4 regions of the Oceanimonas pelagia genome follow, and region 1 is predicted to be linked to each of the others. Evidence: predicted binding sites of a transcription regulator. Region 1 holds the regulator's gene; each other region holds the start of a gene.
The links. Region 1 encodes sigma-54, which starts transcription at its own class of promoters, with help from an activator protein. Its sites were predicted from a motif close to TGGCACNGTTTTNGCTT; they were not measured.
Positions count from the first base shown of each region.

Region 2: a site for sigma-54 is predicted at 6,047-6,063, ahead of PU634_RS02900 (flagellar assembly protein T N-terminal domain-containing protein). Genes of this name have one in related genera too.
Region 3: a site for sigma-54 is predicted at 4,996-5,012, ahead of PU634_RS02215 (cytochrome ubiquinol oxidase subunit I). Genes of this name have one in related genera too.
Region 4: a site for sigma-54 is predicted at 3,522-3,538, ahead of PU634_RS03135 (flagellar hook-length control protein FliK). Genes of this name have one in related genera too.

Region 1 covers NZ_CP118224.1:2,875,295-2,882,388, reverse strand. The annotation lists gene mgtE (magnesium transporter) at 1-669, opposite strand, end outside; gene PU634_RS13840 (HPr family phosphocarrier protein) at 688-963, opposite strand; gene rapZ (RNase adapter RapZ) at 950-1,816, opposite strand; gene ptsN (PTS IIA-like nitrogen regulatory protein PtsN) at 1,826-2,272, opposite strand; gene hpf (ribosome hibernation promoting factor) at 2,275-2,562, opposite strand; gene PU634_RS13820 (RNA polymerase factor sigma-54) at 2,587-4,023, opposite strand; gene lptB (LPS export ABC transporter ATP-binding protein) at 4,066-4,791, opposite strand; gene lptA (lipopolysaccharide transport periplasmic protein LptA) at 4,794-5,315, opposite strand; gene lptC (LPS export ABC transporter periplasmic protein LptC) at 5,284-5,832, opposite strand; gene kdsC (3-deoxy-manno-octulosonate-8-phosphatase KdsC) at 5,829-6,383, opposite strand; gene PU634_RS13795 (KpsF/GutQ family sugar-phosphate isomerase) at 6,380-7,094, opposite strand, start outside.
Region 2 covers NZ_CP118224.1:624,399-631,492, forward strand. The annotation lists gene PU634_RS02865 (thiol-disulfide oxidoreductase DCC family protein) at 52-429, opposite strand; gene PU634_RS02870 (carboxypeptidase M32) at 484-1,959, opposite strand; gene smrA (DNA endonuclease SmrA) at 1,983-2,564, opposite strand; gene PU634_RS02880 (DUF3149 domain-containing protein) at 2,679-2,831, opposite strand; gene PU634_RS02885 (TraB/GumN family protein) at 2,902-3,753, opposite strand; gene PU634_RS02890 (SDR family oxidoreductase) at 3,800-4,630, opposite strand; tRNA gene PU634_RS02895 (tRNA-Arg) at 4,693-4,767, opposite strand; gene PU634_RS02900 (flagellar assembly protein T N-terminal domain-containing protein) at 4,844-5,977, opposite strand; gene PU634_RS02905 (FlgO family outer membrane protein) at 6,154-6,882, shown strand; gene PU634_RS02910 (LPP20 family lipoprotein) at 6,872-7,094, shown strand, end outside.
Region 3 covers NZ_CP118224.1:466,508-473,601, forward strand. The annotation lists gene PU634_RS02195 (methyl-accepting chemotaxis protein) at 1-575, opposite strand, end outside; gene PU634_RS02200 (M48 family metallopeptidase) at 822-1,574, shown strand; gene PU634_RS02205 (sigma-54-dependent transcriptional regulator) at 1,638-2,999, opposite strand; gene PU634_RS02210 (sensor histidine kinase) at 2,996-4,864, opposite strand; gene PU634_RS02215 (cytochrome ubiquinol oxidase subunit I) at 5,158-6,564, shown strand; gene PU634_RS02220 (cytochrome d ubiquinol oxidase subunit II) at 6,566-7,094, shown strand, end outside.
Region 4 covers NZ_CP118224.1:674,910-682,003, reverse strand. The annotation lists gene fliO (flagellar biosynthetic protein FliO) at 1-41, opposite strand, end outside; gene fliN (flagellar motor switch protein FliN) at 254-649, opposite strand; gene fliM (flagellar motor switch protein FliM) at 649-1,704, opposite strand; gene PU634_RS03140 (flagellar basal body-associated FliL family protein) at 1,712-2,191, opposite strand; gene PU634_RS03135 (flagellar hook-length control protein FliK) at 2,222-3,445, opposite strand; gene fliJ (flagellar export protein FliJ) at 3,597-4,034, opposite strand; gene fliI (flagellar protein export ATPase FliI) at 4,034-5,365, opposite strand; gene fliH (flagellar assembly protein FliH) at 5,352-6,155, opposite strand; gene fliG (flagellar motor switch protein FliG) at 6,152-7,094, opposite strand, start outside.

The sequences.
Region 1 (7,094 bases):
GACGTCGGTGTCGGTCATGGTCAGGGGAATGGCTTCCACCGAGGTGTCCATGGCCTCCGCCACCGTGGTGGTGGGAGACTGCACCACCAGGCTGGCGAGGGAAATGTCCCCCAGCAGCCGGTTGTCGTTATCCACCACATAGAGGGTGTCGGTGCCTTCCGGCAGCTCGGTGTGCCGCCGCAGGTAGCGCAGCACCACATCGATGGTGACGTCCGGGCGCAGGGTGATGAACTCGGTGTTCATCAGCGAGCCGGCGGTGTCTTCCGGGTAGGACAGGGCCAGTTCGGCGCGGTGCCGGTCCTGCTCGTCCATTTCGGTGAGCACCTGATTGAACAGCTGCTCGGGCAGATCCCGAAGCACATAGGCCAGATCGTCCGACTCCATGTCTTCCAGGGCGCTGGCGAGTTTTTCCGGCTCCATCAGCCGAATAATGCCGTCGCGTACTTCTTCCGACAGCTCTTCCAGAATTTCACCGTAATCGTCGGGATCGATCAACTGCCACAGCACCTTGCGGCTGGGGCTGGGCGAGGCTTCCAGCAGCCAGGCCACGTCGCCCGGGCGCATTTGCTGCAGCATTCGGCGCACGTGCACGAACATGCCGCTGTTCAGCGCCTGGGTAATGGTCTCCAGGTGATCCGGCGTGCTGCTTTGTTCCTGTGGTTCTGTCATTCGGCGTCCGGCTGAGGGTTATTCCGATTCGTTGAAACGATCCGCCACCAGCCGGGCCACGGCGTTCATGGCCGCTTCCGCATCCGGCCCGTCCGCCACCACGCGAATGGCGTGACCCTGGGCGGTTTCCAGCATCAGCAGGCCCATCACGCTGTTGGCGGGGGCCTGTTTTTGCTGGTTGCACACGGTGACCTCGGCGTCGAACTGCTGGGTCAGTTGCACCAGCTGAATGGCGGCCCGGGCGTGCAGCCCCAGTTTGTTGACGATCTGCAGGTTGCGTTCAATTTTCGGCATGGCGTTTTTCCAGGGTGCGGTGGCGCAACTGCACGCTCTTGCCCAGTTGTGTAAAGACCCGGGCCAGCTGCTCGGCAATGAACACGGATCTGTGCTGGCCACCGGTGCAGCCGATGGCCACGGTGACATAGCTGCGGTTGTTGCGCTCCAGGTGGGGCATCCAGGTGATCAGCAGGTTTTCCAGCTGCCACAGGTATTTCATGACCTCGGGCTGGCTGCCCAGGTAGTCGGCCACCGGCTGATCCCGGCCGGTGTAGGGGCGCAGCTCGGCAATCCAGTGGGGATTGGGCAGAAAGCGGGCGTCAAACACGAAGTCGGCGTCCTTGGAGACGCCGTACTTGTAGCCAAAGGACTCGAACACCCAGTTCAGCTCCTTTTCCTTTTTGCCCAGAATGCGCTCGCGAATGATTTCGCTCAGGTCGTGAATGCTCAAGCTTGAGGTGTCGATGCGCAGATCCGCGTCCGACGACAGCGGCGCCAGCAGGTGGGTTTCCTCGCGAATGGCCTCGTCCAGGGTCAGGCTGTGGCGGGACAGCGGATGCAGCCGGCGGGTATCGCCAAAGCGGCGGATCAGCACCGAGTTGTCGGCATCGATGAAAATGCTGGAAAGCTGAACCTCATTCATGGCCCGTACTTCGGCCAGAAAGGCTTCCAGCTGCTCGGCACTGTCGGGCAGGTTGCGCACGTCTATGCTCACCGCCACCGCGCCGGGCTTGTCCCGGCGCAGCCGCACCAGCTCCGGCAGCAGCGCCACCGGCAGGTTGTCGACGCAGTAGTGGCCGAGATCTTCGAGCACCCGCAAGGCCACGGTCTTACCCGACCCGGAACGACCACTGACGATCACCAGCTGCATGTTGACTCCTCAGGCTGAAATCATGATCTGGTAGAGTTCTTCGTCGCTGCCGGCCTGACGCAATTGCCGGCATACCTGTTTGTTGCTGAGCTTCTCGGCGATCAGCGACAGGGTTTTCAGGTGCTGCTTGCATTCCTGCTCCGGCACCAGCAGGGCAAACACCAGGCCGACCGGCTGATTGTCGATGGCGTCGAACTCCACCGGCTCGGCAAAGGTGAGCAAAACGGCCGTCGCCTTGTTGTCGTTGCCGATGCGGCCGTGGGGAATGGCGATACCGTTGCCAATGCCGGTACTGCCCATTTTTTCCCGGGCCAGCAGACAGTCAAAAAGCGGCTGGCTGCCGATGTGGAGATGTTCGGCAGCCAGCTCGCTGATGATTTCCAGAGCACGTTTTTTGCTCGTGCAGGGAACCGCACTGCGCGTGCAGCCCCTGCTCAGTATGTCGGCGACTTCCATGGTTATTTTTGCTTGAGCTTCTCTTTGTGTTTGATGATCTGACGATCCAGCTTGTCGATGAGGCCATCGATGGCGGCATACATGTTTTCGTGCTGGGCGTTGGCAAACAGCTCGCCGCCGCTCACATGCAGCTTGGCCTCGGCGATTTGCTGCATTTTTTCCACATTGAGGATGACGTGCGCATTGGTGATGTGATCGAAATGGCGTTCCAGCCGGGAAAACTTGCTGTTTACATAATCACGGAGTGCATCGGTGATTTCGACATGGTGTCCGGTCAGGTTGATTTGCATAACGTCTTCCTTCTGTCGTTGCCTTTAAACCAGGCGTTTGCGCTGATTGGAAGGGGGAATGGCCAGTGACTCCCTGTACTTGGCGATGGTTCGCCTGGCCACCTGAATCCCCTGGTCGGCCAGCAACTGGGCGATTTTGCTGTCGCTCAGCGGCTTGGCCGGGTTTTCCGCCCCGACCAGTTTCTTGATCAGGGCGCGAATTGCCGTGGAAGAACACTCACCGCCATCGTCGGTGCCCACATGGCTGGAGAAGAAATACTTGAGTTCAAACACGCCTCTGGGAGTGTGCATGAACTTCTGGGTGGTCACCCGGGAGATGGTGGACTCGTGCATCTCCACCGCTTCGGCCACATGGTTCAGCACCATGGGCTTCATGGCCTCTTCTCCATGCTCAAAGAATGCCTGTTGTTGTTCAACAATACAATTGGCAACCTTGAGCAGCGTCTCATTTCGGCTTTCAAGGCTTTTGAGAAACCACTTGGCGTCCTGCAGGTGGTTGCGGATAAACTGGCCGTCCTCGCTGTTGCGGGGCTTGCTGGCCAGGGCCGCATAGGTCTGGTTGAGGCGTATTTTGGGCATGGCCTCGGGGTTGAGCTCCGCCACCCAGACGCCGCTGCGTTTGGTGACCACCACATCGGGGATCACGTATTCGGAATCGCCCTGAATGATACTGCTGCCGGGTCTGGGTTCGAGCTGCTGAATGAGTGCCAGCACCTCACGCAGTTCGTCTTCCTTGAGTTTGGTCTTGCGCTGCAGGCTGCGGTAGTCCCGGTTGCCGAGCAGGTCCATGTGCTGGGCCAGCAGATTGCGGGCCTCGGCCAGCCAGGGCGTGTCGGGGGGAAACTGCTCGAGCTGAATGCTCAGGCACTCCTGCACGCTGCGGGCGGCCACGCCGATGGGGTCGAAGTGCTGAATGCGCTTGAGTACCGCTTCCACCTCATCGGCCTCGATGCCCAGCTCCTCCGCCGATACCGCCTGCAGCAGGTCATCGATGCTGGCGGTGAGGTAGCCGGCGTCGTCCACGGCGTCGATAATGGCCAGGGCAATGGCCTGATCGGTGTCGCTGAAGGGGGTCAGGTTCATCTGCCAGGTCAGGTAATCCTGCAGGCTCTCGGTGGTTTCGCCCTGGTAGACGGTGTCTTCCAGCCCTTCCGGCAGGCCCGCGCCGCCGCTGACCGGAGAGGCGGTGTACACCTCTTCCCAGCTGGTGTCCATGGGCAGCTCTTCGGACAGCTGGTTGCGCTCCATGGCGGTGTCGGAGGCCATCTGCTCTTCGTTGCGGTTGTCGTCAACCCTGATGCTGTCCGGCTCTTCCTGCTCCAGCAGGGGATTGCTGTCCAGTGCCATCTGGATTTCCTGTTGCAGTTCCATGCTGGACAGTTGCAGCAGGCGAATGGCCTGTTGCAACTGGGGGGTCATGGTCAGCTGCTGGCCCAGGCGTAACTGAAGAGTTGGCTTCATTTCGTTGCAGCATCCTTCCTGATAAACCGCATTGCGGTGCCGTCAAAGGCTGAATTGTTCGCCGAGATAGACCTTTTTGACCTGTTCATTGGCCAGGATTTCCGCCGGCGTGCCGGCGGCGATGCGGTGGCCATGACTGACAATATAGGCTTTTTCGCACACGTCCAGGGTTTCGCGTACGTTGTGGTCGGTGATCAGCACACCCAGGCCCCGATCCTTCAGGTGCAGAATGATCTTCTTGATGTCTATCACAGAAATGGGATCCACACCGGCAAAGGGCTCGTCGAGCAGAATAAAGCGTGGATCTGCCGCCAGCGCCCGGGCGATCTCCACCCGCCGGCGCTCGCCGCCGGACAGGCTCATGCCCAGGCTGTCGCGAATGTGGGTGATGTTGAACTCTTCCAGCAGCTGTTCCATTTTCTCGTTACGGCCGTCGGCGTTGAGATCCTTGCGGGTCTGCAATACCGCCATCAGGTTGTCGGCCACGCTCAGGCGGCGGAAAATGGACGCCTCCTGAGGCAGGTAGCCAATGCCGGCGCGGGCGCGCGCGTGCATGGGCTCGTGGCTGATGTCCTGGCCGTCTATGGTGATGCTGCCCGCATCCCGTTGCACCAGGCCCACTATCATGTAAAAGGAAGTGGTCTTGCCGGCGCCGTTGGGGCCGAGCAGGCCCACGATCTGGCCGGTGTTGACGGTCAGGCTGACGTCGGCCACCACCTTGCGGCCCTTGTAGCTTTTCTGCAGCCCACGCGCTTTCAGTATCGCCATGCTCAGTTGTTATCCTGCTTGTCGAACTCCTGCACCTGGTCGGGCAGGAAGATGGTGGTGACCCTGTCCTTGCCGCCCTGGCTTTCGGCTTCCATCTGTTCCTTGTCGATAAAGTAGCGAATGCGGTAGCCGGTGACGATATTGTCGTTCTGCTTGAGCTTGGCGTCCCGGATCAGGGTGATGGTACGGGCACGCATGTCGTAGTGAATTTCCCGGGCCTCGGCATGCACCGGCTTGCCGTTGTTGAGGATCTGCTCATAGGTGGCCGGGCTGCCCTTGGCGGTCATCGACTGCAGGCCCTGCTCGTTGCGGATCACCACCAGCTCGTTGGCACGCACGTCTATACTGCCCTGCTTGACCACCACCTTGTCGATAAAGGTGACCTTGTTGTCGGCCAGCTCTACCAGCTGACGGCCGGCGTCTATGGTCACCGGCTGGCGAAAGTCGCTGTCTCTGGCCTGTGCCTGACCCAGGCCCAGCAGGCCGCCAAGACTAAGGATTGAAATAAGTTGCCCGGGTTTCATTCAGTAATTCCACCGTTTGTTGATCCAGCTTGCCTCGCAGGCCCGTGCCTTCCGCCTGGTATTGCGGGCTTTCCAGCCGCACTCTCTGGTTGGAGCGCAGTCGATTGTTGATAAAGTCCATTTCCAGATATTCGGTGGTCAGGGTTTCCACCAGGGCATCCGGTTGCAGCCCCTTGCCCACCACGTTGCCGGTCAGCACGGCGTTGTCGCCGGTGTTGATGGTGCCGTTATTTCCGCTCAGCCGCCACTGGGGCCGGCCGTCGGGGGAATAAAGCAAGATAACAGGTTTTTTCATCAGGGTCATGGACAGGGATTCGTAGTACTCCGCGTGCTCCGCCTGCATGCCCCGGTAGGGCAGCCCCAACCGGTTATACTGCACGCTGGTGAGGTTGGTGGCGACGAAGTCCGGCTGAAAATCCTGCTCGCTGGCGGGCGCATTGCGGTCGGTGCCAAACCATTGCCAGGTGGCCAGGGCCACCACGAACAGGCCGCCAAACAGCCAGGTCTGGCGGCTCATACGCTCATGCCCTCGGCCTGATCCAGCAGGCCACGGGCATCGAGCAGCAGATCGCACAGTTCACGTACCGCGCCGTGTCCTCCCGGAGTGCGGGTGGTGTAGCCGGCCCGCTGCAGTACCAGCGGGTGGGCATCGGCCACCGCCACGCCCAGGCCACAGTGCTGCATGACCGGCAGATCGACCACGTCGTCGCCGATGTAGGCCACCTGTTGCGGCGTGAGCACCAGGCGGTCCAGCAGTTCGCCGTAGCTGTGCAGCTTGTCGCTCTGGCCCTGATAAATGTGACGCACGCCCAGGGCGCTCATGCGATCACTGACGATGCGCGAGCTGCGTCCGGTGATCACCGCCACCTCGATGCCGGCGTTGAGCACCGCCTTGATGCCGAAACCGTCCCGGGTGCAAAAGCTCTTGTATTCTTCGCCCTCGTCGCCGAGGTAGATCATGCCGTCGGACAGCACGCCGTCCACATCGCAGATCAGCAGGCGAATGTCCTTGAGCCGCTGCCAGACGTCCCTGGTTACGGCGCCGTACAGGGTTTGTACCGTCATCAGATCACTCCCGCGCGCAGCAAATCGTGCATGTTAAAGGCCCCGACCGGGCGCTGGTCGTCGTCCAGCACCAGCAGGCCGCTGATTTTTTTCTCTTCCATCAGTTTGACCGCCTCCGCCGCCAGCATGCCGGCAGGCACAGTGGTGCAGCCGCGGGTCATCACCTGAGCGATGCGGGTGTTGTGCACATCTATCTTGTGGTCCAGGGTGCGGCGCAGGTCACCGTCAGTATAGATGCCGGCCAGCCGGCCTTCGCCATCGACCACGGCGGTAAAGCCCATGCCGCTGCGGCCGATCTCCAGCAGGGCGTCGATAACCAGGGTATCCAGGCTTACTCTGGGCACCCGCTCTTCCTTGTGCATCACGTCGGCTACCCGTAGCAGCAGCCGCTTGCCCAGGGCCCCGCCGGGGTGACTGAGGGCAAAGTCGTCGGCGGTAAAGCCGCGGGCTTCCAGCAGCGCCACCGCCAGGGCATCGCCCATGGCCAGGGTGGCGGTGGTGCTGGCGGTGGGCGCCAGGCCCAACGGGCAGGCTTCCCGTTCAACCCGGGTGCACAGGTGTACATCGGCTTCCCGCGCCATGGTGGACTCGGGCTTGCCGGTCATGCAAATGAGTTTGAGCCCGCGGCGCTTGAGCACCGGCAGCAGGGCGATAATTTCCTCGCTTTCCCCGGAGTTGGACAGGGCCAGCACCACGTCCTTGCTGTCGATCATG
Region 2 (7,094 bases), 1.3 Mb from region 1:
GATGGGTTTTCAACCGATTATGCCCAAGCCCGAGGGCACTGTCACCCGGCTTTACAGCCGGCCTTCCCGCTCCAGCCGGCTGCGTACCCAGTAACGGTAGAGCCGGGACAGCACCGGCCGTATCAGCGGCAGGCCAATCAGCATGGCCAGTGGCCTCAGCCGGGGCACGCGTCGCATCAGCAGAATATAGGCGTCCAGCTCCGAGTAGATCTCGCCTTCGGCGGTTTGCACATGCAGCTCCTGCAGCGCCTGCTGGGGGCTGATGCCCAGGCTGAGCAGCACCTCTTCCCGGTCGGTGATGTCAAACCAGCAGATCTCGTGGCCCCTGTCGCCGGCCCAGCGTTCATAGCGGGCCCGGTCCCTGATGCAGCTCTCGCAGGAGCCGTCATAAAACACCACCAGCCGGTGGCGCGGCTTTTTTTCATCCAATGTTTGCCCTCCCTGGCCTGCTTCCCTGAGGCCTGTACTTAAGCATAGCCTGAATCAGCCCAGGTAACGTTGCTCCAGGTGACGGCGGAAGGGGGCGGCGTCAAGCACATGGCCGGTGGCCCGGGCCATCAGCTCCCCGGTAGAGCACAGGCTGGCGTGGCGCCAGATGTGGTGCTCCAGCCAGCCAAATACGGCGGTCAGATCGTCGTCGATCAGCCGCTCAAAAGGCCCCAGTTGCTGCTGCATGGCTTCGGCCTGCTGAGCGGCGTAGATAGCGCCCAGGGTGTAGCTGGGAAAATAGCCGAAGCTGCCGTCGGTCCAGTGAATGTCCTGCAGGCAGCCGTCTTTATCATTGCCTTCGGTACTGAGCCCCAGGTACTGCTGCATCAGCTGGTTCCAGCGTTCCGGCAGATGACGGGGCGCCAGCGTGCCTTCGATAAGATCCCGTTCGATGCGGTAACGCAGCATGATGTGGGCGGGGTAGGTGACTTCGTCGGCATCCACGCGGATGAGCCCGGGCTGCACCCGGGTGTAGAGCCGGGCCAGGTTGCCGGGTTCAAAGGCCGGCTGATCGCCGAAGTATCGTGCCAGCAGCGGCGACAGCCGGGCAATAAAGGCCGGGTGGCGGGCGAGCTGCATCTCAAAGAACAGGCTCTGGGACTCGTGCACGCCCATGGATCTGGCCTGCCCCACCGGCAGGCGGCGCCAGGCCGCGGGCAGACCCTGCTCGTAACGGGCGTGGCCGGTTTCGTGAATAATGCCCATCAGCGCCTGGGCCACGTCGGCCTCGTCGTAGCGGGTGGTGAGGCGCACGTCTTCACTGACGCCGCCGCAAAAGGGGTGGGCGCTGACATCCAGCCGGCCGTGGTGAAAGTCAAAGCCAAGCCAGCTCATCACTTCCAGCCCCAGGGCTTTTTGTTTATCGGTGGCAAAGGGGCCTTGCGGCGACAGCACGGTTTCAAGCCGCTGTTTTTCCTGCACCTCGGCAATCAGTCCGGGCAGCCAGCCACTCAGCTCGCCAAACAGGGTGTCGAGCGCCTGAGTGCGCATGCCCGGCTCGTATAGCTCGAGCAGGCTGTCGTAGCGCGACAGCCCCAGTGCCTCGGACCGGGCTGCGGCGGCTTCCCTGGACAGCGCCACCACCTCCTCGAACAGCGGCAGAAAGCCGGCCCAGTCGTTGGCAGGACGCAGGCTGCGCCAGGCGTGCTCGCAGCGGGAGCCGGCCAGGGAGCGGGCGCGCACCAGGTCGGCGGGCAGCAGGGTGGCATCGCGCCACGCCCGGCGCATTTCGGCCAGGCTTTGTTGTTGCTCCTGTGACAGCGGCTCGCTCTCTGCCCGAGCGAACCAGTCGCCCAGGCGCGGATCCTGCAGTTGCCGGTGGCACAGCACCGCCAGGGTGCCCAAAGCCTCGGCCCGGGCCTCGTTGCCGCCGGGGGGCATCATGGTGGCCTGATCCCAGCCACAGATGGCGCCCAGATGCTGCAGGTGGTGCAGTTGTTCAAAATGTTGTTCCAGTGCGGAATAAGACATGCGGTGATCCTTGCGCTAAAAAGTCAGCCCCGGTGGCTTTGCAGCCACTCGCGGGTGTGTTGTTTGGCCTGCTCGCTCTTGCGCAGCAAAACATACAGGCAGCCGCTGCCGCCGTGCTGGCGCAGGGCGCTGTGGCAGGCCAGCACCTCCGGCAATTGGGGCAGCCAGCCGGAAACATAACTCTTGAGCAGGGCCGGCGGCTGGCTGCGCTCGCCCTTGCCGTGAACGATGATCACGGAGCGCAGATCCTGACGCAGGCAGGCGCGAATAAAGTTCAGCAGGGCACTCCGGGCCCGCTCCACGCTGTGGTGATGCAGATCGAGCCGGGCCTCGCACGGATATTTGCCCAGGCGCAGCTTTTTGAACACGCCGTCCTGCACCCCGGGCTTCTTGTAGCTGATCATGTCGTCGGGGCGTAGCAGTACCACCCTGTCCAGCGACAGGCCGGGATCGGCGGCTTCGGCCTGGATCTCGGCGGCACGACGGCGTTCGGCGAGGGCGACGGCGTCCCGCGGGTCGCGGTGGCCGGTGGGCAGGGTATCCTGCTCCAGCGGGGTGAGTCCGTCCAGTTCATCAAGAAAGGACGACCAGTCGGAATGGCTCATGGCGCGGCTCCTTTGATTCAGGCATAGCCGCAGTATAAGCAAATGGGATAAAAGGGGGAACGACGGAACCCGGGGGAGGAGGAGGTCGGATTCCGCCGTTATTAAACCTGAGGGTTATTTACCGGCTTCGTGGCCGGGCTCTGACTTCATCACCTTGTAAATGAAGTAACCGGCGTAAAAACTGATCAACAGGGTGGTGGCAATGATGACCAGCATGGACATCAAGCCCACATCGCTGCCAAACATCAAATCGAGCCAGAATTCCATGGGATGTCTCCTTTCGCGCTCTCCGTTGAAGCCATCCTAACGGGACCACAGTGGCACATGCTGATCCTGATCAATAAAGCGGCGGGTCCTCCACTTTATTGAGGGTATAACCCGCTTGTTTCAGCAGGGCAATGAGACCCCGATCACCATAAAGGTGCAGCGCGCCCACCACCATCAGCGCCCGCCGGGGCGCCAGTTGCTCCAGCCGCGTCAGCCACATGCGATTGCGTTGTGCCAGCAGCTCATTCTCGATAAAACGGGTGAGCGTCGGGCTTTGCTCATCCTGCAACAAGGCCAGCAGGGTCTGTTCGTCGCCGCTCAGCCAGGCTCTGAGCAAATGATCGAGGTGATCCTGCATGTGCTTGAGTTCGTCCAGGCTGTGGGCCACAAAGTCCCGTTCAAGGTCGCGCCGGTGCAGCGACGACAGCAGTCCCATCACCAGCGCCGGCTGCTCCAGCCCGGCCACCGGCAGTTGCCGGTCCCGGGCCAGCAGCCGCAGCTGCATGTCGACGCCCTGGCGACTGTGAAAACCCAGCTCGGCGGCGCGCAGCTGGGTCAGTTGCAGGGCCACAAACCAGGGCGGCAGCTCGCGCAGGGCCGGGCGACCGCTGCGGGCCACGGCCTGCTCCAGCTCGAAGGCCAGCCGGGGGCCGAGCCGCTCGCGCCAGTCGGTATCGCGTTCAATCAGGTGGGCGAAGTCGTTAAAGTGAAGGGCAAGGGGGTCGATTTCCAGCAACAGCAGCTCGCTGCTATCCAGCGCCGCGAGCAGGGCCGGCGGCAGGGTGGCAAGGCGTTCATCGGCAACATGAACCGAGCCGAACAACCACAGTTGCCGCTCTCCCTTGGTGGCCTGCCACAGAGCGGGGGCGGCCAGTGCCTGAGTGCACCACAGCCACAGTAAAAAATGCAACATCCGTTTCATGAGACTCTCCGCTTGGCATGCCAGCCGTGATGATAAGAGGTGGACGTCAGCCGCCGGCCTTCAGCATCAGCCGATCCAGTGCCCGGTCGCTCAGCAACCGGCGCAGCCAGCCCAGCATGATGGTGGGACGGGTGACCGGATAGCGGGTTTTGGGACGGTCGCTGGTGAGGGCGTGCAGCAGGGGCGGCAGGCAGGCGTCCGCCGGCAGGCTGTAGCGGGAGCCGGGGCCGGGTTTTTCCAGCCGGGCCAAGGTCTGCTGATAGCCGGCCTTGTGCCGGCTGTGCGCCATGTCGATATGGCGCAGAAAGGCGGCTTTGGCGTTGGCGCGAAAGCGGGTTTCAATGGGGCCGGGTTCCAGCAGGCTGACATGCACACGGGTGCCGGCCAGCTCCAGCCGCAGGGTGTCGGTGTAACCTTCGAGGGCGAACTTGGTGGCATTGTAGGCGCCGCGGTATTGCATGGCCACCAGCCCCAGCACCGAGCTGTTCTGAATAATGCGGCCTTCGCCGGCCTCGAGCATGAGCGGCAGCACCAGCCGGGTGAGGTGGTGGGTGCCGAACAGGTTGGTGTTGAACTGCTCGCGCAGGGCCGCGGTGGGCAGATCTTCCAGGGCGCCGGGCTGGCCATAGGCGCCGTTGTTGAACAGGCCGTAGAGTTGGCCGCCGGTGAGCGTGAGGGCCTGCTCCAGGCCGCGCTCTATGCTGGCGTCATCGGCCAGATCCAGTTGCACCGCCCTGAGCCCCTGCTGTTGCAGCTGCGCCACGTCCTGTTCGGCCCGGGCCGAGGCGATAACCTGAAATCCCCGGCGGTGCAGGTAATGAGCGGCGGCGTGGCCAATGCCGGTTGAGCAACCGGTGATCAGAACAGACTTGGTCATGAATGGCTCCCGTTATCAAGCTGGGGCCAATGTAGCAGAAAAGGCGCGGGAGGATCGATGGCTGGCGTCCCCGGCAGGAATCGAACCTGCATCTAACCCTTAGGAGGGGCTTGTTTTATCCATTAAACTACGGGGACAAGGCCGGCACAATATTGCAAATTTCGCCTGAGGGTGCAACGTCGTGCCGAGCGTTTGGCGGTTATTCGAGCAGGATTACAGCTGGGTCAGGCGATCGCCGGGCATCACCGCAATGCGTTTGGCCTCGGCGCCGGCCGGCACCAGCAGGCTGTAGTCGGCATGGCTTTGCTGCACCACAAAGGCGGCCTGTGATGCCGTTTCGCTGTAATAGCCCGGCGTCAGCTGACGGCGGTGAGTGAGGGTGAATCTGTCTCCCACCTGAATGCCCTCGCGCCGGCCCAGATCCATCAGTATGCCTTCCTCCGACTGTTGCACTATGTTGCCCACCGCCTTGAGACAGGCCTGGGCCTTGATCACGTCCTGGCTGATGCTCGCCAGCAACTGCTCCACCGCCAGACCGTAACCGGACTGCCAGAATGCCTGTTCATGCACATTGACCCTGTCGTGCTTTTTATAGTCCCAGCTGGCGCGGGTCTGATAGCGGCGTTGCAGCAGCACGTCGCCGGTCAGGCTGTCTTCCAGGGTGATGCGCATGCGAAAGGCCCGGGGAATGTCGGAAAAGGTCCACTGGGTCCAGTGTCCGTCCTCGATGCTGATGTCTTCAATCACGCCGCTCAGTAACAGCCGGGACTGCTGTGTGCCGGCGAGCACATCGCTGCCCCGGCGCAGGCCGGCCGTGCGGGGCAGGGCCGGGTCGGTATCCAGGCCAAGGGCAAGGGTCGACGTAATATTGACGCTGGGCTCCAGCCGGCTGGCCAGCCGCTGGGCCAGTGCCGTGCCCAGTTCATAGATCTGCCCGGTGGCGCCCTGCTGCGGATGCAGCAGGGTGATGGGCGTCAGGGTCATGCCCGGGCGATAACGACCGGCGCACTGCTCCTGGCGGCGCTCGCCGGGCCAGATGTCGGCCCGTACCGTCAGCCACAGCCGGCCCTGCTCCCGGTGCTCGTTCAGGATCAGGTAGTCCATCAGCTCGCCCTGGGCGGAAATATCCAGTTGCTGGCCGGCAAAGGCGCCGTTGGTGGCCGACTGCACCGTGCTGAGAGAGGCGCCCGACTGCAGCAGCGCATCGCTCAGGGCCTGCTCCAGTGCCTGCTGGCGGGCGGTGTCAACTCCCAGACTGAGCGGCGCCGAGCCTTCGGCCTGATACCAGTCGGCCCGGGCGAGCAACGGAAACAACAGCAACAGTGAAGCAAGGTTTTTTCTGAGCACGGATGCATCCTGTCAAACGGTGAGCCGCCCTTAAAAAGTCGCGGTCCCAGTGAGAATATGGCAAGGTTTATGCAAAAACCTTGCCGGGCACATGGCCGCAACCTGGCCTGAAAGCGTAAAGTTGACGCTCCACTGGCCGATATACACTCAGTTTCTTTTGCTTCGGGAGCCTGTGAATGACAAGAGCCCTTATCCTGCTTGCCGTGCTGGGATTGTCCGCCTGCACCGGTCAGCCCCGGTTCGACGGTCAAAACCATTACCTGCCTCATGATCATGCGGCTCACTACGTCAGTCACCAGGCCCTGGGGGAGCAGCCGGCGCCGGCCCGTTCGCCCCGGCACAGTCAGGACGGTGTGCCCATGCGCATGAGTGCCGGCACCCGCAGTGCCCATCTGCCCGAGGCCGGGCCCTCGCTGGTGGGGGGCCAGACCCAGTTGCAGCGGCACATGTCGGCCCTGGCGCACCGGCTGGTGGCCTCGGCCCACAATATGAACCGGCAGGCAGGCATCGCCGTGAGTGGTTTTGTCAGCCAGGAGGACTACACCAGCCAGGACGAGTTCAGCCGGCTGCTGTCGGAAACCATGATGTTTCAGCTCAATCAGTACGGGCTGAAGGTGGTGGACTTCAAGGCGCTGCCCTTTATTCGCATTACGCCCGAGGGGGATGTGAGCACCAGCCGGGACTACCGCCAGCTGAGCGGGCGCATCAATGCCCAGTATCTGTTGCACGGCACCATCAGCGACACCCAGGGCGGCAAACTGATCAATGCCCGGCTGATCTCCATGGCGGATCACGGCATTGTCAGCAGCGCCCAGCAGTTTGTGCCCGATTATCTGGTGGCGGCCATGCTGAATACGCGCGGTCCCGAGATCCCCGACTACATCAGGAAACGCTATGAAAAATAAGCTGATTGCCCTGCTGGCACTGGTCACCCTGGCCGGCTGTGCCGGCCAGGGAAGCGCCGGTAGTCCGGCCCGGAATCATCTTTATGCGGTGGGTTATGCTCCCATCAGCCTGCAGCGCCCGGCGGACTACCAGCAGAAACTGCTGCATGCCATGCGTGCCTCGCGTCTGGACGCCTACCGGGAGCTGAGTGAGCAGCTGAGCGGAGTGCGGG
Region 3 (7,094 bases), 1.2 Mb from region 1:
GTCATGGCGGTGTTGGAGAAGGCGATGATGTCGTCGGTGATGGCCACCGCCTCGTCGGCGCGCAGTTTCTGGTAGTCGCCGAGCTTGTCGAGGTCGGTGCTGACCTTCAGGCCCAGCTCGTTAAAGCCCTGATGGCGAAACAGCCTGGCCTGTTCAATCTGGCCGTTTTGCAGCATGTTCAGCAGGCGGTGATGCAGGCCGTCATACTCGGCCTTGCTGTTGATGATATTGCTCAGCAACTGCCGGCCCTCGGCCGATTCCACCCGCTGGCCCATTTTCTCGATATGGGTAGCAAAGTCCTTTTCCAGGGTCTCAAGCCGCGCCAGGGCGTCGCGCCGGCGCTGCTCGGTGTCGGCAAACAGGGCGTTCATGGTATAGAGACGGATCAGCAAAAAACCGCTGCGCATCTCGCCGATGCGAATGGCGGCGGGAATGCGCATGTTGGCCATGACGCTGACTTCCTGGCCAATGCGGCCAAATTGCGCCATGGCCAGCAGCCCCAGCAACAGGGTGATGGCACCCAGCAGCCCAAAGGAAAGCATGGCCCTGGGCCCGATTTTCAGTTTTCTCAGCATGGCGCTACCTCTCGAGTTCAATACAGTGGCGCGCATCATAGAGCTGCCCTGATGCCGCCTGTTTGCGGAAGATCAACAACCGCAGTATAGGTGCAGAAATGGTTTTGTATGGGTCCTTCAGGCCGGACCGTTTTGGTTGCAAATGAACCTTTCTTTATTTACATTGCGCCCTTCTCAAATTGAGAGGTGAGTGTTTTCAGCATCCGGATTGCCCCTCGCCATTGATAAATCACGGGAAATCAAAAAATGAATAAAACCATGATCGCCGCCCTGATAGCCGTGGCCGGCCTGTCCGGTTGTGTATCCAACGACACCAGCGGCCTGCTCGGTGCCGGCATGACCGCCTTTAAGGGCATGACCCTGTCCAAGGCCGAGCTTCAGGCCCAGGCCAGCCTGTCGGCGGAGCAGATGGATGCCCAGAGCAAGGTTTCCGCGCCCAACAGCCGTTACAGCAAGCGCCTGGCCAAACTGACCAGGGAGCTGACCAGCATTGATGGCACCCCACTCAACTTTGCGGTGTACGAGTCCGACGAGATCAACGCCTTTGCCATGCCTGATGGTACGGTGCGGGTGTATTCCGGCCTGATGGACGTGATGGATGACGCCGAGCTGGTGGCGGTCATCGGCCACGAGATCGGTCACGTCAAGTTCGAGCATTCCCTGAATCAGTTCAAGACTGCCTACCTGACCGAAGCCGCCAAACAGGCGGCGGTGGCGGCCGGCGGCACCGTGGGCTCACTGGCGTCTTCCCAGTACGGCGATATTGGCGCCAAGTTCCTCAGCGCTCAGTTTTCCCAGCAGGATGAGCTGGAGTCCGACGCCTATGGAGTGGAAGTGTTGTGCCAGCTGGGCATGAACCCCTACGCCGCCGTGCGTGCCCAGCAAAAGCTGATGCAGCACGCCGGTAACGGCGGTGGCCTGTTTTCCAGCCATCCGGCCACCGACACCCGCATTGAGAAGGCTGAGCAGGCCGCCGCCAGCGCCTCTTGCCAGGGCTAACCGAGTTCTTCCTTGTTGGTTTTTTGCCGGCCTTGCGCCGGCATTTTTATGTCTGTCTTTCGGTTACAGCCCGTAACGCTCGATCTTTTTCAGCAGCCCCTGGCGGGATAGTCCCAGCGCCTGGGCGGCGCGGGTGCGGTTGTTGTCGTGGCGGGCCAGGGCGTCGGTGATCAGCATGATTTCCAGTGCCCGCACCTGGGCTTCAAGCGTGTCGCCGCCGGATGCGGGCATGGCCGGGCCGGGCTCTTTGGCGTCGGGGTAAAGCAGGGCGATGTCGTCCAGGGTGATAATGCCCCCCTGGGCGATGGCGGCCACGCTGTCGAGGGTGCTTTTCAGCTCGCGTACATTGCCCGGCCAGCGTCGCTGAATAAACCAGTGAAAGGCGGCGGAGTCGGGATGCAGCGGCGGCCGGCCGCTGCCCTGGGCCTGCAGTTCGAGGAAGTGGCTGATCAGCAGCGGAATGTCTTCCGGGCGATCATCCAGCGGCCGGGTTTCAATGGTCACACCCTTGATGCGGTAGAACAAGTCCTCCCTGAACTCGCCACTGGCCACCTTGTCGGGCAGGCTGGCGTTGGTGGCCGAGATCACCCGTACGTTAATGGTTTCAAGCGTGCGCCCGCCTACCGGGTAGAAAGTGCCTTCCTGCAACACCCTGAGCAACTTGACCTGCATCGCCAGGGGCATGTCGCCGATTTCATCGAGAAACAGGGTGCCGCCGTCGGCCAGCTTGAGCAGGCCGTCCTTGTGGCGGTCGGCGCCGGTAAAGGCGCCTTTGGTGTGGCCAAACAACTCGCTTTCCAGCAGCTCGGCGGGAATGGCGCCGCAGTGCACCGAGATAAAGGGGCCATGCGCGCGCGGGCTGAGATCGTGAATGGCGCGGGAGATCACTTCCTTGCCGGTGCCGGAGGGGCCGGTGACCAGCACCCGCACATCGGTGGGGGCAATGCGGCTGACCAGGGCGCGAATGGTGTTCATGGCCGGTGAGGCCCCCACCAGGGTAGTGATGGGGTTTTGCCGGCCCATGCGGGTTTTCAGGCTGTTGAGCTCGCGCACCAGCTGGTGTTTGGTAATGGCGCGGCGGATCACCACCGCCAGCAGGTCCGGATCCATGGGTTTGGCCAGCAGATCCCAGGCGCCCTGGCGCAGGGCTTCCAGTGCCAGCTCCCGCTCGCCGTGGCCGGTGAGAATGATCACGGGTCTGTCGGTGAATTCGGGCAGGGCACTCAGGGTGTGGTGCGGATCGAAGCGGGGCGGCAGCGACAGATCCAGCAGGATCAGATCCGCATCCACTCGGGTCAGCAGGGCACGCAGGGCGTCGAGATCGGCACCGGTATGCACCTCGTAGCCTTCGGCCTGCAGCCACTGGGCGCTCAGGGTGCGAAAGGCGGGCTCGTCGTCGATGACGATAATGCGGGCCTGGGTCATGATGTGGGCTCCTCGGGAAAATAAAGCTCAAAGGTCACCGGCCAGCCGGCGTCGTGACGATGGCGAATATGGCCGCCGTGGGCCTCCATGATGCGCTGGACGATGGCCAGGCCCAGGCCGCTGCCGCCGGGCCGACGGGTCACGAACGGGCGGAACAAGTGAGCCTGCATATCGGCCTCGATGGCCGGGCCGTTGTTGTGCAGCCACAGCACGCCGGGCGTGTCACCGCCTTCAAGCCGCAGCCTGCCATCGGGGTGATTGCGCAAAAACGACAGGGCATTGTCGATGAGATTGGTCAGCACCTGTTGCAACCGGTAGGGGTCTGCGTACAGGTGATAATTGTCCGGCAGACAGTAATCAAAGCTCACCTGCTGCCAGTCGAACCGGGGGCGCAGGCTTTCCAGCAGGGGCGCCAGGGCCAGGGGGCGGGGCTGAATCTGCAACTGGCCGGAATAGGCCAGCATGTCCACGATCAGCCGGTCGGCGCGCTTGAGCTGATCCTGAATTATGGCCTTGCGATCCGCCTCCAGGCCGGCGGTGGCCATGGAGATGATATTGAGCGGGTTGCGCAGCTCGTGGGCCATGGCCGCCGACAGTCCGCCCAGCTCCACCAGGTGCTGCTCCGACACCCGTTTGCGCTCGGCCTCGGCCAGTTGCAGCGAACTTTCCAGCAGGCCGCAGCGGGTGGCCAGCAGGGAGCCGAACACCTCGGCGGTGAGGCGCATGCCGGGGGTAACGTCGTCAAAGCCCCGCAGCCGGAACTGCCAGCCATGGGCCTGATGCAGGCACCACAGCTCCAGTCCCGGGCTGGGCTCGAACAAGGGCGGCCGGGTCAGCAGCCTCACCGTGACCGGCTGGCCCATCTGCCGGGCCAGCAAGCGCTGGGCCGCGTCGGCCAGCGCCTCCCAGCCGTCGGCATCGCGCAGTTGCGCCAGCCAGGTGTCGAGCAGCTGTTCGTCGAGCCGGCTGCCCGGGTAAATCAGCCGTTCCACCAGCTTGCTCACCGGCTGATACAGCGCCAGTGCCAGCATCAGCAGCAGCAGGGAGTACAGCCACAGTTGCCACTGGGGCACGGCGGCCAGGGCCTGCATGCCCAGGCGTCCGGCCATGGCGCTGAACAGCACCATCAGTCCCAGCAGCAGCCCGGTCATTAAAATCCACAGCAGCGCCCGGTTGGCCCAGGCGTTAACCTCCAGCATCTGGTAGCGCACCACGCCGTACACCAGCAGCAACACGTAGCTGGGCAACAGCAGCATGGGCCAGGGATACCACAGCAGCCCCAGTGACGGAAAAATGAAGCTGGTGGCCAGCAGCAGGCCCCAGGCGCCGGCGGCAAACATGGCGGCGATGGAACGGCGGCGGTTGCCCCGTTGCCGTGCAAAGCCCCACAGCAGCAGGGCGTGGGCCAGCACGCCGATGAAAATGGTGTAGCCGATGTTGAACCAGCCGCTGCCACGAAACACGAAATAGTGTTCAAAGGGGCCAAAGGCGATGATGTCGCCGCCCCCCTGCCACAGGGTGAGCAGACTCACCAGCACGGCGGCGGCGTAGAGCAGGCCGCGATAGCGGGCCAGCCGGCCCAGCCAGGGGCGCTGGCCCGGCCCCTGGTTGACAAAACCGATGGCGAAGTCGAGAAAAAAGGTGGGCATCAGCGGGTTGGCCAGGATCAGCGCCATGCCCAGACCGTGCTGGCCGTAAAACACCGCCACATGGCCGGCACACCACAGCGCCATCATGATGCCAAAGCCCGCCAGCGCCTTCATGCTGCGCCGGTTGCGGGCCCGCCAGAACAGCCAGGCCGACACCAGCAGGGCGCAGCCGCTGGTGAGCATCATCATCAGTTCAAAGGCGAGTTCCAGGGACATGAATGAGCGCGTCCGGGTGTAAATAGCGTTGACAGTTACGGGCGAAAAAACTGTAAACCTTGTTGTCGGTGAACACAAGTTTTTGCGTTTTTATTGATCCAGGGCAAGGCGGGGCGGGGTTTTCCAAAGGCTGGCACGCTTCATGCAAAACCAGCTCACCAGACTAACGAGTGAGCCATATAACAATGAACCTGATCACGCTGTTGATGGAATTTTCCGCCATCCTGGTTGTTCTGCTGATGGCAGGGCTGCCGGCCCTGGTACGTCGCCGGCTGGCCCGCTAAGGAGGAACCATGGAGCTTGATGCCGCCATTCTGTCGCGAATACAGTTCGCCTTTACCGTCAGTTTTCACATTATCTTTCCGGCCATGACCATCGGCCTGGCCACCGCCATTGCCATCTGGGAGGGGCTGTGGCTGAAAACCCGCAATCCGGTGTATTTTCAGCTGGCCAAGTTCTGGATCAAGCCCTTTGCCGTGACCTTCGGCATGGGGGTGGTGAGCGGCATCGTGCTGTCCTACGAGTTCGGCACCAACTTTTCCCGCTTTTCCGAGATCACCGGCGCCGTGCTCGGGCCCTTGATGGCCTACGAGGTACTGACCGCCTTTTTCCTGGAGGCGGGCTTTCTCGGGGTCATGCTGTTCGGCTGGCAGCGGGTGGGGGAGAAGCTGCACTTTTTCTCTACCTGTGTGGTGGCCCTGGGCACCTGGATTTCGGCGTTCTGGATCATCGTGGCCAACTCCTGGATGCAGACCCCGGCGGGCTATGCGCTGGTGGACGGCCGCTTCGAGGTGGCCAGCTGGATGGAGGTGATTTTCAACCCGTCCATGCCCTACCGGCTGACCCACATGCTGCTGGCGGCCATGCTCAGCGCCACCTTCCTGGTGGGCGGTGTCAGCGCCTGGTACCTGTACCAGGGCCGGGATCGCGCCTTTGGTCGCAAGGGCCTGTCCATGGCGCTGTGGGCGGCGCTGCTGCTGGCGCCGGTGCAGGCTATTGTCGGCGACTTTCACGGCCTGAACGTGAAGGAGCATCAGCCCATCAAGGTGGCGGCGATGGAGGGGATCTGGCCGGAAACCGAGCGCGGCGCGCCGCTGCTGCTGTTTGCGGTGCCCGACATGGAGGCCGAGACCAACCATTTCGAGATTGCCATTCCCAAGCTGGCGTCGCTGATCCTTACCCATGAGCCGGACGGTGAACTGCAGGGGCTGAAGTCGGTGCCTGCCGATGAACGCCCCTATGTGCCCCTGGTGTTTTATTCCTTCCGCATTATGGTGGGGCTGGGCGTGCTGATGATCGGCGCCGCCCTGTGGGGCCTGTGGCTGCGCAGAAAGAACGGCCGTTTTGAAAGCCGGCCGTTTCAGTGGCTGATGATGCTGATGATCCCGTCGGGCGTGATCTCCACCCTGGCCGGCTGGTACGTGGCCGAAGTGGGCCGCCAGCCCTGGCTGGTGCACGGCCTGGTGCGCACCATGGAGGTGGTGTCGCCGCTGCCGGCGGAGCGGGTGCTGTTTTCCCTCACCCTGTTTGTGCTGACCTACAGTTTGCTGTTCTGCGTCTACCTCTATTTCATGGCCAAGCTGGTGCGTAAGGGGCCGCCGGACATGGCGCGGCTTGAGCAGCACATGATTGGTATCAAGGCCCCCGGCTTTGCCCTGGCCTGGGTGAAGAAAATGCAACACGACGTGGTGGAGAACTGAAATGGATCTGGCACTGTTTTATTATTTGCTGCTGGGCTTTGCGGTACTGATGTACGTGGTGCTGGACGGCTTTGACCTCGGCCTCGGCATTCTCTACCCCTGGTTTCGCAGCGAGGGCGAGCGGGATCACATGATGCGCTCCATCTCTCATGTGTGGGACGGCAACGAAACCTGGCTGGTGTTTGGCGGTGTGGTGCTGTTCGCCGCCTTTCCCGCCGCCTACGCCGGCATACTGGCCACCCTGTATACGCCCATTATCATCATGCTGATCGGGCTGATATTCCGGGGCGTGGCCTTTGAATACCGCTTCAAGTCGCACCGCTCCAAGCCCTGGTGGGACAAATCGTTCTGGCTTGGCTCCACCGTGGCCACCTTTTGCCAGGGCGCCATTCTCGGCGCCGTAGTGCAGGGGGTAGACGCCGGCCCCGGCGAGCTGGGGGCCCTGGCCTGGCTCAGCCCGTTCAGCATTTTTACCGGTTTTGCGCTGATGGTGGCCTATGCCCTGCTGGCCTGCTGCTACCTGGTCTTGA
Region 4 (7,094 bases), 1.4 Mb from region 1:
CCCAGCGCCAGCAGCAGGCCGATCACCAAGGCCGACGACACGGCCCAGGACCCCCACTGGATCTCCGGTCCGCCCTGGGCACAAGCTGGTGCCGTCATCATTAAACAAAACAGGGTAGCTGGCACTTTAGTTGGCAGGGCCAGTGCAACAGGCCGTGAAGACCCGGCCGTGTGCGGGCTTGCGCCGGCCAAAGCGGCGCCTACGGCAGCACGCATTAAACGCCGACATGCATTAATGATGGGGCCTGCGCATCTCATTTCAGCTTTTTAATCCGTTCGGTCTGGCTGATCACGTCGGTCAGGCGAATACCGAACTTGTCGTTCACCACCACCACCTCGCCGTGGGCGATCAGGGTGCCGTTGACCATCACGTCCAGCGGCTCCCCCGCCAGCCGGTCCAGCTCCACCACGGATCCCTGGTTCAGCTGCAGCAGGTTGCGAATGCTGATCTGGCTCTTGCCCACTTCCATGGAAATGGTCACCGGAATATCCAGAATGGTGTCGAGCTTGCGCCGCTCCTCCTGGGTAATGGGCGCCTGGCCGTCGGCACTGAAATCGTCCAGTTCGGCGGGTTTCACCCCCCCTTCCTGCTCCGCCATGGCCTCGCCCCAGATATCATCCAGCTCGCTTTGATCGTTCTGCTCGCTCATTATGCGTCCTCAATGGTTCTTTCCAGTTCTTCCAGCTCGGCTTCGCCATCAATGCGCACGCCGCGGCGGGTCACTTCATGCAACTCGGTCTTGACGGTTTCCGGCCGCTTGATCTTTTCGGTAATGCGAATGGCCATTTTCTCCCCCGCGCGGCCCAGCTGGGCGCGAAAGGTGGGCAGCTCTTCCACCGACACCAGCAGGTGCTCGGGCATATCGACGGGAATAATATCACCGGCCTTCCAGTTCATGAGCTCGCCCAGGCTGACCTGCTTTTCCAGCAGCCGGGTGGTCATTTCCACTTCCACGTCGAGAATTTCATCGCGCAGGGCCTTGCCCCAGCGCAGATCATTTTCGCCCTTGTCGCTCTGCACACCGGCATCCAGCAGCTCGCGAATGGGCTCCAGCATGCCGTAGGGCAGGGTCACGTGAAAGTCGCCGCCGCCGCCGTCGAGATCGATGTGAAAGGAGCTCACCACCACCACCTCGGTGGGGCTCACTATGTTGGCCATGGTGGGGTTTACCTCGGAGTCGAGGTACTCGAATTCCACGTCCATCACCGGCGCCCAGGCTTCCTTGTAATCCTCAAACACCAGCTTCAGCAACAGCTGGATCACCCGGCGTTCGGTGGGGGTGAACTCCCGGCCCTCAATCTTGGCGTGACGGCCGTCGCCCCCAAAAAAGTTGTCCACCAGAATGAACACCAGCCGGGCCTCCATGGTCACCAGGCCAATGCCCTTGAGGGGGCGAAAGCGCACCATGTTGAGACTGGTGGGCAAAAACAGCGAGTGCACGTACTCGCCGTATTTGATGACCTGCACCCCGTTAATGGAGACCTCGGCGGTGCGGCGCATCATGTTGAACAGGCTGATGCGCATATGACGGGCAAAACGCTCGTTCACCATTTCCAGGGTCGGCATGCGACCCCGAACGATACGATCCTGCGAAGAGAAGTCAAAGGAGGCAATACCATCTTCGGTACCGGCATCCTCTTCTTCGATGTCGTCCACCCCGTGCAGCAGGGCATCGATTTCATCCTGGGATAACAGATCGCTCACGACTCACCTATTGCATCACTATGCTGGTAAACAACACTTTCTCGAACAACCGCTTTTCCAGCACCTCGGCAGAAGCATGATTCAGCTCGCTCAGGGCTTCTTCCCGCAAGGCCTGCTTGCTTGCCGCAGAGGAATAGTTATCGGCGCTCTGGCGGCTGAACACATCCAGCAACGTACTTTCAAGCAGGGGAAGGTGTTTCTGCGCAAGATTGGCGTTGGTATCCCCCCGCACCATCAGCTGGGCCTCTATCTGCACCAGCCGGTCCCGGCTACCTCCGGACACACTGAACACAAAAGGCTGAGACAGACTCACATATCTGGCCGAGCGTTCGGCCTCATTTTCTTCAACCGTCCCGGGCCCCGATGAGAAGGGCATCAAAAACCAGGCGATTCCGCCAGCACCGGCTACCAGCACTACCAGCAGTACAATCAGCACCGGTTTGCGCTTGTACCATGACACCTTGGGAATGGTAAGGTTATCCGCCATTGTTGTTTATTCCTTGTTGTTTCACCGCATTTAAGCAAAATAATCAATCAGGCCGCGGTCTTCCGAACGGGCAGAAAAACCGGATACCGGCTGCCAGCTTTCTTCTTCCGGCACGCCACTCGCGGCCGTTGTGCCGGCCCCTCTCTGCCCCGGCTCCCTGTTTTCGGCATTGCCGCCCTGCCCGGTAAAACCGCCCACCTGCCCCTGCCCCAGCTGTATGCCCTGCTGCCCCAGCATGTCTCTTAACCTGGGCATGGCCTGCTCCAGCATCTCCCGGGCCTGGGGGTGGTGAGCCAGAAACTGAATGCTGGCTTCCCCCTGCTCCACCCTGATGTGGATCCGTAAGCCCCCCAGCTCGGATGGGCTCAACTGAATATCAGCCTGCTGCATATTCTGATTAACCAGCACTTGCACCTGCTGAGCCATCTGGCGGGCGTTCTGCTCCGGCGCCCCCTGATGCAAAGACAGTGTCCGTTCCCCCGTCAGCGACTGCGCTCGCTCATTAAGCGGAATTCCCTGATCCCGCCCCTGCAACGGCAAGACACCCTCAGGCTGATTGGGCAGCGCCGAGTCATCCGCACTGTAAGAACCGTTTTCAACCGTTTTCAACAAGAATCCCGCCTCACCGGCCGCCTGCTCTGGCTGCAGCATGCTTGCCTGGTCACTGAGCCGACTGCCGGCTTCGCTGGTCGGATCGCTGTGAGTTGGTTCGCTGAATTTGGCTTCAGTGGCGGCCGGCTCGGGCTTGTTGCTTTGATGCAAGCCGGTTTGCCAGCGCTGACCATGCCTGATCTGGGCCAGCCAGTCAGGCTCAGCGTCATCCTGAAGCTTCGGCACAGCACTGTCTTGCTCCCCCTGACCATGAGCCGCATCGGGAAGCACAATTGCCAGCACCTCGGATGTTCTGGTCTCAGGGGCCGTCGTTACCACCAAAGGAGCCTCTTCCTGCTCATCCTCGTTCAAACGCAAGTCTTCCGCATCCTGCAATGGAGTCAGCTCTTTGAGCGGCAACTGCTTGCCCCCCTCCTCACTCTGCGGCAATGGCTCCCCATTTTCAGCATCAGCGTCTGTCGGCAAGGCCGGCGTCTCGGCCTGTTTCTCCGCTTTGCCTGATGAAGGGGCAGTCTTTGCCTGCTCGGTCTGCGCCATCACCTTGTCAAAGTCGGTGTCTGCACCGGCCTTGCCGGCTCGCCCGCTTCCACTTTCGTTTACAGCCGTCTTGGGGCCGGCCATTCCGGTCATCAATATGGTCATGCCTGCACCTTGTTCAAACTCGGACAAACAGGCCAGCTGTTCCGCGAACTGCACAGTGGCCGGACACCTTAAAATAAAGCAAGTTATGTACCAGTTTTATAGAACATCCATAAAGCACAAGCCCATCGAACTTCACGGAAACAACGGCAAACTACAGCGGCTTCTGGTGAAAACGGTAAATGGCGAGGTTGTCGAGCATCTTCTGCTCCTGACGGGCGGCTTCCTGCTGCTTGCGCTCGCTTTCTCGGGCCATCAGCTTTTCAATGGCCTGTTTGCGGGCACGCACCGCCAGCCAGGCGTCACGGCTATGGGCAAGCTGCTCCCGGGCCTGCTGCAGGCCCTGCTGCTGCTGTTGCCGGGCCATTTCCAGCTTGTCGATAAAGCCGCGAAAATGCCCGAACTGGTGGGCTTCCAGCCCGTTTTGGCCGCGCTGCTGAAAGGTCTGCACATACTGTCGCTGATACTGGCTCAGGGTCTGTTGCTGCTGCTCCATCTGCTGCAACTGCAGTTGCGCGCCACCAAGCTCCGCCGCCGCCTTGCGCTCTTCACCATCCAGCTGCTCCAGCAGCAGGGTCAGCGCCCTGCTCATCAGCCGGCCCTCATCAGCGGCATGGCCACCATATGCAGCTCGTTAAGGCAGGTTTCAAGATCAAACACCTCGGTCATGCCCTGGGTCAGAAAGCGCTCCAGCCGGGGGCGAATGGTAATGGCCATGTCCAGCCTAGGATCGGCGCCGCTCTTGTAGGCCCCCAGGTTGATCAGATCGTGATTCTGCTGATAGAGGGCATAGGCCTGCTTCAGTGCCCGGGCCTGTTGCTGGTGCTCGGGAGTGGTAACCGCCGTCATCACCCGGCTGATGGACTTCTCGATATCGATGGCCGGGTAGTGGCCGCTGTCGGCCAGCTGCCGCGACAGCACAATATGGCCGTCGAGAATGGCCCGGGCGGCATCGGCAATGGGATCCTGCAGATCATCACCCTCGGTGAGCACGGTAAAAAAGGCGGTAATGCTGCCCTGCCCGTCACCACCGTTGCCGGCCCGCTCCACCAGCGCCGGCAATTTGGCGAACACCGAAGGCGGATAGCCCTTGCTGGCCGGTGGCTCACCCACCGCCAGCGCGATTTCCCGCTGGGCCTGGGCATAGCGGGTGAGCGAGTCCATCAGCAGCAACACATTCAGCCCCTGATCCCGGTAATACTCCGCCAGGGTCAGGGCGGTTTCACAACCCTTCAGCCGCATCAGCGGAGAGGCGTCGGCGGGGGCCGCCACCACCACGGAGCGGGCCCGGCCCTGGTCGCCCAGGATCACGTCGATAAACTCCTTCACCTCCCGGCCGCGCTCGCCAATCAGCCCCACCACCACCACGTCGGCCCTGGCGCCCCGGGTCATCATGCCGAGCAGCACACTCTTGCCCACCCCCGAGCCGGCAAACAACCCCATGCGCTGGCCCTGGCCCACGGTCAGCACCGAATTGATGGCACGCACCCCCACGTCCATCGGCGTCTCGATGGGCCTGCGCGCCATGGGGTTAATGGGGCGGGACACGAAATCGGCGGTGGTGGCGGTGTTGATGGGGCCCAGGCCGTCCAGAGGCTGGCCAATGCCGTTGATCACCCGGCCCAGCAGTGCCATGCCCACGGGCACGCCGGCACCATTGCCCGCCGGCGTGACTCTGGCCCCGGGGATCACGCCTTTCAGGGACTCGCTCGGCATAAGGTAGAGCTTGTTGTCGGCAAAGCCGACCACTTCCGCGTCCATTTCCCCGAACTGGGTCTGCACCTTACACTGGCTGCCCACGGCGGCGGTGCAGCCCACCGCCTCCAGCGTGAGCCCCACCACCCGGGTGAGTTTGCCGCTGGCGGCCATGGACGGGGTCAGGCCGGCGGTCTGGTAAGCACAAAGACGCTCAGCCAGCGTCATGGAAACGGCTCCAGTTGGCCTTGATAAAATTGGCCATCAACTCATCGATACGGCCGGCCAGACTGACATCCAGCTGCGACATGGCAGTGGTGAGCCTGAGCTCGCCCCGTTCCAGCCCGGGCTCAACCACAAACTCCCAGCCCCGTTTGGCCCGGGCTTCGTCGTTATAGTGCTCGGCCAGCATCGCCATGTCGTCGGCATGCAGATAAAAGGTAAGCGGACCGTCATGGCGGGGCAGCGCCTGCAGCGCCTCCTGCACCGTGGCCAGCAACAGTTTGGGCGAGGCGCTGACCTCGGCCTTCAGCAGATTGCGGGCCAGCTCCATGGCCAGGGTGACCAGGCTTTGCTCCACGGTATGGTCCACTTGCGCCAGCGGCGCCTGCAGCCGCTCGACAAGGGCATTCAGTTGCTCCAGCCGCTGCCGGATCTGCTCACGGCCTTCCGCCAGCCCCTGCTCCAGCCCCTGCTGCAGGCCGGCCTCGTGGCCTTCCTGCATGCCCTGCAGCCGGCCCTGCTCGCGGCCTTCGGCCAGGCCCTGCTCCTTGCCCTCGGCATGGCCTTCCTCAAAGGCGGCCTGACGAATGGCTTCCAGCGCCTCGGCAGTAAGGGGCTCGGACGCGGCTTCCTCGCCGGGCTCGGCGGCTTCAGCCTCGGGTTCGTGCTCGGTACGCAGATGCAGCGCCACGCGTTCTTCCCGGGGCGCACGGGCCACTTCCATCTCGGGCCATTGCCAGGCATTCAGGCCCGCCGGTACCCTATCCTCGGGGTTGTAGCCTTTTTTAATGCTCACAGGTAGTCATCCCCGCCACCCTTGGCCAGCATCATCTCGCCGCTGTCGGCCAGGCGCCGGGCGGCCGCCAGAATATCCCGCTGGGCCCCTTCCACATCGCTGACCCGCACCGGGCCCATGGCCTCCAGGTCTTCCTGCAGCATTTCCGCCGCCCGCTTCGACATGTTGCGGAAAAATTTCTCCTTGAGCTGATCGTCGGCGCCCTTGAGTGCCCGCTGCAGCAGCTCCGGGTTAACCTCGCGCAGCAGCACCTGAATGCCCCGGTCGTCCACGTCGATCAGGTTTTCGAACACGAACATCAGATCCTGAATCTTCATGCTCATTTCTTCATCCTGGTCGCGAATGGACTCCATCAGCGCCCCTTCCACGGCGGTGTCGAGGTAGTTCATGATGTCGGCGGCGGTCTTCAGCCCCCCCATCTTGGCCGCCTTGGCGTTGCTCTTGCCGGCAAACTGCTTTTCCATGATGTCGTTCAGTTCCTGCAGCGCCGCCGGCTGCACTTCTTCCAGCTCGGCGATGCGCATGATCAGATCCAGCCGCATGGGCTCGGGAAACTGCTGCAATATGGCCGCCGCCTGATCGGCGTCGAGGTACGACAGCACTATGGTCTGAATTTGCGGGTGCTCGTTGTGAATAATGCCGGCCACCTGACGGGCATCCATCCACTTGAGCGAGTCGAGGCCACGAGAGCCGGCACCGGCCGAAATCTGGTTGACCAGCCGGCCCGCCTTGTCTTCCCCCAGGGCCGCCACCAGGGCATTGCGCACAAAGTCCTGGCTGCCCACGCCAATCTTGGTAAAGCGCTGAATATCCTCAATAAACAGCCGGTGCACGGCACTCACCCGATCCGGACCAAAGTCATTCATCGCGGCCATTTTCATGCCCAGGCGCTGCACCTGCTTGGGATCCAGATGGCGAAAGATCTGGGCGGCGTCCTCT